DNA from 2 places in the Streptosporangium oxazolinicum genome. Region 2 is predicted to be linked to the other one. Evidence: predicted binding sites of a transcription regulator. Region 2 holds the regulator's gene; the other holds the start of a gene.

Region 1 (4,344 bases), on a different contig from region 2:
TAGGGGCATACGGGGACATGTGGGAACACCGCCGATCCCCGTCTCCGGCCGGACGGGACCGTCGCACCGGGTATTTCCCGCCGACGTGTCGTTCAAGATCATACGCCCGTCGCCGCGCCCGGTGACGCCACCGCCCGGACATCCTCCAGAAGATGCGGGAATCCGGCGAAAGTCCCGAAAAAACCGGAGGTTTCGCGATCCCAAGTAGGACAAGCGTGGCGTTTGAGGCGGACCCCACCGGACCGGATTCGACATCTTTTTTCCAATCAGCTTGACCTTAGGCGCCCACAGCTTTACCGTCACTGTCCGTAACCACACCTCGTGGCGTTATCGGGTGAACCCTGACGCACCGGTCACCGAAGGTGCCTACCCCAGGCACCAACCCGGTGAACTGGGCATAAGTTGCGAGGTAGCACAATCAAGTTGAGAGCACTACATAACAGAGCCGGGGGGCCACACCATGCCGTCTGAGTACGCCAAGTCGCTGGGTGCACGACTCCGCGCCATTCGCACCCAGCAGGGCCTGTCCCTGCACGGAGTCGAAGAGAAGTCCCGTGGGCGCTGGAAGGCGGTCGTCGTCGGCTCCTACGAGCGTGGCGACCGTGCTGTCACCGTGCAGAAGCTTGCCGAACTGGCTGATTTCTACGGGGTGCCGGTCTCGGAATTGCTGCCGGGAGGGGCCGCTCCGAGCCCCCTCGGCCCGACACCGAAGCTTGTGATCGACCTTGAGCGTCTTGCCCAGCTCCCCAAGGAGAAGGCAGGCGCGCTCGCCCGCTACGCGGCCACCATCCAGAGCCAGCGTGGCGACTACAACGGCAAGGTGCTGTCCATCCGCCAGGAGGACCTCCGCTCCCTCGCCGTGATATACGACAAGTCCCCCAGTGAGCTCACCGAGGAGCTCATCAGCTGGGGTGTCCTGGACCCGGAGGCTCGCCGAGCCGTCGAGTCCTTCTGACGACCCCTGACCGGTCGTGGGTGCGCCGGAACCGGCGTGCCCACCCCGCAGATAATCTTGCTCTCAGCAGAAACGTGCGTCTCGTCCCGCCCCGGGCTACAGCCGTTGTGGTAGGAAAAGGCAAACATGCGTTTAGCGAGATGTGGTGGACATGGCCTCGGGGGATGATCGGCTTGATCACTCTCGACCGAGCCCGAAAAGCCGTCTCCGCGCCGTCATGGCGTCGCTGGGATCGACCAGGACACGCGCCTTCCTGGGGCTGCTGACCTCGATCGGCACCACCAAGACGCAGGACACCCTGAAACTCCTGCCGTTCGTCGTCATGGCCGTGGTGGCCCTGATCGACTTCGGCTCGGGCCCCACCTCCGGCCTCCTGCCGCTGCTCGCCCTCGGCCCCGCCTTCGCCAGCGTGGCGTGCGGCCTCGCCCGCACCACGGTGGTCGGTGTCGTCGCCCTGGTGCTGTGCCTCGCGCTCGGCGTCTACAACGACATCCTCTGGATGCCCCGCACCGACATCACCCTCCTCGCCATCCTCGGCGTCACCGTGGCCAGCGTGCTGGCCAGCGCCGGGCGGCTGCGCCACGAACACCAGCTCGCCGACGTGCGCTCGGTGGCCGAGGCCGCCCAGCGGGTGCTGCTGCGCCCGGTGCCCCGTCGCGCGGGACCCGGCATCGGCGTGGCCGTCTCGTACACCTCCGCCACGGCCGAGGCCAGGATCGGCGGCGACCTGTACGAGGTCGTCACCACCCCGCACGGGGTCCGGATCATCGTGGGAGACGTCCAGGGCAAGGGCCTGGAGGCCGTGGAGACGGCCGCGGTCGTGCTCGGGGCCTTCCGTGAGGCGGCGCACGACGAGAGAACGCTGCAGGGCGTCGTGGCGCGTCTGGAGAACGCCCTGGCCCGCGAGCTGTCCGGTGAGCAGTTCGTGACCGCCGTACTGGCCGAGATCAGCGGTGGTTCCACCATCACCGTCATCAACTGCGGCCACCCGGCGCCCATGGTGCTCGACGCCGACGACGGGATCTGGTTCGCCGACCCGCCGGACGAGGCGCTCCCGCTGGGCATGAGCGCCCTCAAGGCCAGCGAGCCCCGGCCGCACCACATCCCGTTCGAGCCGGGCGACCAGGTCCTCTTCTACACCGACGGGGTCATCGAGGCGCGCGACGACACGGGCGAGTTCTATCCGCTGCTGGAGCGGGCGCACCTGCTGGACGGCGACGACCCCCAGGGCTCGCTGGACGCCCTCCGCGCCGATCTGCTCGGCCACGTGGGCAGGCCGCTGGGCGACGACGCCGCGATGCTCCTGCTGCGCCACCGTGCCGCCCGCCAGAGCTCCACGGCGGCGTGAGTCCGGAGCGCGAAAAACGACGGCGCGAAAACGACGGCGCGAAGATCACGGCGCGAGGAACCGTGGCGTCCGTGGCGCGAGGAACGGTGGCGTGACAGAACGACGGCGCGAGGAACCGGTGGACTGAAGGACGGGGACACGAAAACGTCCCCGCACGCCCTGTGCCCGCCGGCGGGACCGGGGGACACGGGACGTGCGGGGACGGCGCCGGTGAGCTCGGGCGGCGACCCCGGGTGGGAGGCCGCTCCGGCTCTAACCGGCTAGGGGGATCTCGCCGGGGAGCAGGGGCTGGCTCGGCACGCCGAGCAGCTTCTCCACGGTGGTGACGAAACGCTCCGCCTCGGAGACGAGCTCCTCGGCGTCTCGCGAGGACACCGTGCGGGTCAGGCCCGCCTCGGCGGCGGCCCGCTTGGCCGCGCTCGTCTCGAAGTAGGGGGCCCACTCGGCCAGGCGGGGCTCGGCCTCGGGCAGCATCTCCCAGGCGCTGCGCAGCCTGCGCCTCCTGCGGCCCTCCATGGGACGGGGACGGGCCGCCAGGACGGCGGCGGCCGCCCTGAGCGCGGCGAGGTGGGCCGCGACGTAACGCGCGGCGGAGGTCCGGGCGGCGGCGGCCTCTTCGAGGCAGTCGCGCGCGTCTGTGAGGTGCGCCCGCACCGTGGGGGACAACCGGGGCCCACCGGAATCGCTGAGCCGAGGGGTCATATCGCTTCAGCCTCCTTGGTCGCAAGCGGCTCCGGCGTTTTCGCCGGTGGTGTCACACTCGCAGACCCCACCGACAAATCCACCGGACGGCCGGACGAGGAGCTTCCCCTCTCCCCGCCCGTCCTGACCTGGCCCGATCGTCTCCGCCGACGACGTGGGCCCGATCGGCCGCCCTTGGAACACGAGCCGCGAGCCCCGTGTCATCACATCGAACATAAATTCGATCACTAATACTGTCAAGTAAAACGACGAACAAAAGTTCGATCTTCCGGCATCTGACGCATCCCGGCACGTGCCACGCGCATCGGACGCGTGTCATACACATCAGGCATGTGACACACGCTCCGGGCGCGTGACGGCACGTGAAAGGGCCCCGGGAGATCGCCGTCTCCCGGGGCCCTTCTCACGACCGGCGGGGTCACCCGCCGGCTCGGCCGCTCCGCCGCCCTATCGGACGAACCTGCCTCGGACGTGCACCGGCACCCCCGTACCGAGCAGGCCGGGAAGGACCTCCGCCACGTGCATCGGCAGCCGTACGCACCCGTGGGAGGCGGGCGCCAGTGGCACCGAGAGCGCGCCGTGGAAGGCGATGCCCCCGTTGAAGAAGATCGGGTTGTAGAGCTGGCCCAGGTAGGACTTGTGCCAGCCGTCCCTGCGCCAGGTGGTCTTGTAGTCGCCCGTCGGCGTGCGGGCGTCGCCGCAGAACCGCTGGGCCCTGCCCTCCCAGGTCGCCGTCTCGCAGTAGGCGATCCCGCTGCCGGAGGAGGTGTGGCTGACCAGTTTCGCCACCCCGTTGACGTAGAGGACCATCACCTGCTTGGCGAGGTTGACCTCCACCCGGGTCGGCTTGCCGTTGGGGACGAGCACCTTCGGCGCCACCGGGACCTCCAGGGCGTCCCAGGTCCGGCGTGCCACGGTGCTGGTCGGCGTGATGCCGTTGACCTTCTGGAAGGCCCAGACCGCCGCCAGGGTCGCCCCGCCGTAGCGGCCGTCGATCCTGCCGGGGGCGTAACCGAGCGCGGCCAGCCGGGTCTGGAGCACCTTCACCGTGGCGCCCTTCGCGCCGAGTTTGAGCGTCCTGCCCGGGGCGGCGAACGGAGCCGCCACCGTCGCCCCGGCTGTGACGGCCGTGACGACCGGGGAAGCCGAGGTCCGGGCCGCGGCGGCGCCGACGGGAAGGGTCATGCCCGCTGAAGAGAGGAGCACGGCTCCCGCCGTCATCAGCGCGGCCGCTCCCAGGCGCTGTCCAACCCTCACTTTCAATCAACTCCTCATATCACTATGGATCGGGTCAAGGGACCATAGCGCACGGTTTCCCCGTGCAGGCCGCCGGTTATAA
Region 2 (4,344 bases):
CCCGTCACCCTGCCCGACATGCGCGGCGAGGCCCTGGCGCCCAAGGGCGTCTCCCCGCTGGCCTCGGCCGAGGACTGGGTCAACGTCTCCTGTCCCAAGTGCGGCGGCCCGGCCAGGCGCGACACCGACACGATGGACACCTTCGTCGACTCCTCGTGGTACTTCCTGCGTTACGTCGACCCGGCCTACGACGAGGGCCCGTTCGACGTCGAGCGCGTGCGCAGGTGGGGGCCGATCGACCAGTACATCGGCGGCGTCGAGCACGCCGTGCTGCACCTGCTGTACGCCAGGTTCTTCACCAAGGTCCTGCACGACATGGGGATGGTCGACTTCGTCGAGCCCTTCACCCGCCTGCTGAACCAGGGGCAGGTCATCAACCACGGCAAGGCGATGTCCAAGTCGCTGGGCAACGGCGTCGACCTGGGGCAGCAGATCGACGCCCACGGTGTCGACGCGGTCAGGCTGACCGTCGTCTTCGCCGGGCCGCCGGAGGACGACATCGACTGGGCCGACGTCTCCCCGGCGGCCTCGCAGAAGTTCCTGGCCCGCGCGTTCCGCGTCATGGCGGAGGCCGGTGCGGCCTCCGCGCCCGGTGTGGACGTCACCGCGGGAGACCTGAACCTGCGCAAGGTCGTCCACCACACCATCGACGAGGTCACCAAGCTGATCGACTCCCACCGCTTCAACGTCGCGGTGGCCCGGATGATGGAGCTGACGAGCGCGGCCCGCAAGGCCATCGACTCCGGGCCCGGCGCCGCCGACCCGGCGGTCAGGGAGGCCGCCGAGACCCTGGCGGTGATGCTGTCCCTGGTCGCGCCGTACGCGGCGGAGGAGGGCTGGGAGCGGCTGGGACACGCCGCCTCGGTCGCCACCGCGGGCTGGCCGGTGGCCGACCCGGCGCTGCTGGTCCAGGAGTCGGTGACCTGCGTCGTCCAGGTCGCGGGCAAGGTGCGCGACCGGCTGGAGGTCTCCCCGGAGATCTCCGAGGCGGACCTGGAGTCGCTGGCCCTGGCGTCGGAGAAGGTGCGGTCCTTCCTGTCGGGCGCGCCGCGCAAGGTGATCGTCCGCGTGCCCAAGCTGGTCAACATCGTCCCGTAGGCGGCCGGGGAGGCCGTCTCGCGCGGGTCTCGGGGTCGCTGCGGGAACCTCGCTCCCGTGCCCCCGGCGCGGGGACTTCCCGGCACATCCCGTCACGTGAAAACGCCGGGTGGGTGGTGTCCCGACCTCGGGACACCACCCACCCGGCGTGTCGCGCCTCCTCCGGCGTGTCGCGCGGAGGCTGGAGGCGCGTGATTCGAAGCCCGTGCCCGAACGGTGTGGTTCGGTGGTTCGGAGTCCACGTCCCAGAGCCCGTGGAAGGTGGTTCCGAGCCTGCGCGGGACGCTCGCGTCAGAGCTTGCGGAGGACCGCGACGACCTTGCCGAGCACGGTGGCCTCGTCACCGGGGATCGGGTCGTAGTTGGGGTTGTGCGGGACCAGCCAGACATGGCCGTCTCTGCGCTTGAAGGTCTTGACCGTGGCCTCGCCGTCGATCATCGCCGCGACCACGTCGCCGTTGTCGGCGACCGGCTGCTGGCGTACGACCACCCAGTCGCCGTTGGCGATGGCGGCTTCGATCATCGAGTCACCGGTCACCTGGAGGAGGAAGAGCGTGCCCTCGCCGACAAGCTGCTTGGGCAGGGCGAAGACGTCCTCGATGCTCTCCTCGGCGAGGATGGGGCCACCGGCGGCGATCCGGCCGACGAGAGGCACATAGGCGGCGGTCGGACGGCTGACCGGAGCCTCGTCCTCACCGGAGTCGGGATCCACCCACAACACGGGCTCGCCGGGAAGGCGGACCTCCAGGGCGCGGGGGCGGTGCGGATCACGCCGCAGGTAGCCCTTGCGCTGCAAAGCCGTCAACTGGTGCGACACGCTGGAGGTGCTGGTGAGCTTCACCGCCTCGCCGATCTCCCGCATGGACGGCGGGTAACCGCGCTGCTGCACGGAATCGCGGATCACCTCAAGGATCTTCCGCTGCCTGGGGGTGAGGCCAAGGGAGTCACGCCTTCGCACCGCCAGGTCGCTGGCGGCCGAACCGTTCTCGTTGTGCTGGCTCATACGAACTCCTCGCCTCCCGGTCTGTATTTAACACGTCGCACACAGCGACCATACCTCGGCCGAAGATCATACTCAAACAATTGTTCGAATGTCCTCGAAATCGGCGACGCCGTGGTGTACAACATCGTACGGGAGTTCGATCGACATCGTGTTCGATTCACCGATCTTTCTTCGACATGTGTTCGGCCAGGTCGAAGGGATGGGGGGCACCGTGAAACCGACCGCGACGACACCACGATCCAGGGTCACGCCGAGGTCCCGGGCGGCGCAGCGATCACCGGGGGCGCCGCGCCTGCGGCTCGTGCCGCCCCCGAGACCGGAGCCGGGGTCCGAGCCGGGTCTCGCGCCGGAGTCCGCGCTGAGACCGGAGTCCGCGCTGAGACCGGAGTCCGTACGAAGGTCCGAGGCCGGGCTGAGGCGGGAGTCCGGCCGCGAGTCCGTGAAGAAGTCCGGGCGCGAGCCGGGGCAGGCGTCGCGACGGCCCGGACGCGAGCCGGGGCGAGGGTCCGGCCGTGAGGCGGGGCAGTCGTCCGGGCGCGACCGGAGGCGACGGGCCGGTCGTGAGCCGGAGTGGGGGACCGGGCGGCGGGCCGGGCGCGAGTCCGGGCCGGGACGGGCGCCGGGATCGGCGGCGGCGCCCACGGTGGGCGCCCGCCGTCCGGGTGCGGCTCACCGTCCGGGTGCCACTCGCCGTCCCGGTGCCGCTCGCCGTCCGGGTGTCTCCCGCCGTCCGCGGGCCTCCCGGCGGCCGCTTCGGCTCACCCGGCGTGGCAGGATCGTGGCGGTGACGGTGCTCGTGCTGTTCACCCTGGCGGTGCTCTGGATCGGCGGGCGCGTCGACCTGGCCTCGGCGGGCGAGCGGGCGGGTCTTGAGGGCCTGCCGCGGATCACGGTGCACGCGGGCGACACGCTGTGGGAGATCGCGGACGCGTTGACGGAGGAGGCGGACACCGGCCCGGCGGTCCGTCGCATCATGGACCTCAACGGGCTCTCCGGCCCCGAGGTCCGGCCGGGGGATCGGCTCTATCTCCCCGAGGGCCTCGTCCCCCTGAGGTGACCCGGTCGGTGGCGCGACTGAAGGGCCTCGCCTGACAGGTCTCCGGACGATCGTGAGGGAAGAGGCGCCGGGGACGTGAGAGGTCCCTCCTGACGGGTCGCCTGGGGTGATTGTGAGGGAAGGGACGCCCGGGGCGAGAGGGGCCTCCTTCGGGCGGCGACACGCCGGGACGTGACGGCTGATCAGCGACTTCGTGCGACAAGGTCGTTTCAACTTGCGTTCATGGTCGAGCACTTCTACGGTTGGACCACAACATCTAGTGGCTGCATCGCAACCCTTCACCACAGATTGTGTTTCCATTACCGCACCTCGACTATTCGAAGGTGTGTGCGCGGGCGTCTCGGCGTGCGTGTCATGGGCGGGTGAGGTGGGGTGGCCGCTTCGGTAGGTCAAGGAGGCGACACGCGTGCATTGTCCGTTCTGTCGTCATATGGACACGCGAGTCATCGACAGCCGGGCCACCGAGGACGGTGGGGCCATCCGCCGCAGGCGCACGTGCTCGGAGTGCGGGCGCAGGTTCACCACGCAGGAGACCGTCCTGCTCATGGTGAGCAAGCGCAGCGGTGTGACGGAGCCGTTCTTCAGGGACAAGGTGATCGCCGGGGTCCGGCGGGCGTGCCAGGGGCGGTCCGTCGGTGAAGACTCCCTGGCGCAGCTGGGCCAGCGGGTCGAGGAGAGCATCCGGGCCACCGGGTGCGCCGAGATCGCGGCCCACGAGGTCGGGCTCGCCATCCTGGGCCCGCTCCGCGAGCTGGACGAGGTGGCGTACCTGCGCTTCGCCTCCGTCTATCGGGGCTTCGAGACCCTGGCCGACTTCGAGGCGGAGATCGAGAAGCTCCGCGCGGAGCGCTCCACCGAGCGGGACTGATGCAGGCCCCGGGCGCCGGGGGTGAGGCGGCGCGTTGGTGTGGTCCGATTCGAGGGCTCTGCGGAGCTCCAGAAGGGGGAAGTCATGACGGAGACTGTCGGCGCGGTGACACGTGGGAGCAAGAGGCCACGTAGGGGCCTGAAGATGAAGCGCGTCTTCACCACGCCAGGTGTGCACCCCTATGACGAGCTGGTCTGGGAGCGCCGTGACGTCGTCATGACCAACTGGCGCGACGGCTCGGTCAACTTCGAGCAGCGCGGTGTCGAGTTCCCCCGCTCGTGGTCGGTCAACGCCGCCAACATCGTGACCACCAAGTACT

What was found. Region 2 encodes LexA, which represses DNA repair genes until DNA is damaged. Its sites were predicted from a motif close to TCGAACANNTGTTCGA; they were not measured.
Region 1: ABD817_RS07495 (SAV_6107 family HEPN domain-containing protein) is a predicted target of LexA. The motif match lies at 3,254-3,269, and genes of this name have one in related genera.

What each region holds. Positions count from the first base shown of each region.
Region 1 is NZ_BAABAQ010000002.1:566,665-571,008, forward strand. It holds gene bldD (transcriptional regulator BldD) at 461-955, shown strand; gene ABD817_RS07490 (PP2C family protein-serine/threonine phosphatase) at 1,173-2,303, shown strand; gene ABD817_RS07495 (SAV_6107 family HEPN domain-containing protein) at 2,556-3,005, opposite strand; gene ABD817_RS07500 (L,D-transpeptidase family protein) at 3,453-4,262, opposite strand.
Region 2 is NZ_BAABAQ010000004.1:444,727-449,070, reverse strand. It holds gene leuS (leucine--tRNA ligase) at 1-1,098, shown strand, start outside; gene lexA (transcriptional repressor LexA) at 1,390-2,100, opposite strand; gene ABD817_RS14900 (LysM peptidoglycan-binding domain-containing protein) at 2,885-3,157, shown strand; gene nrdR (transcriptional regulator NrdR) at 3,564-4,025, shown strand; gene ABD817_RS14890 (vitamin B12-dependent ribonucleotide reductase) at 4,110-4,344, shown strand, end outside.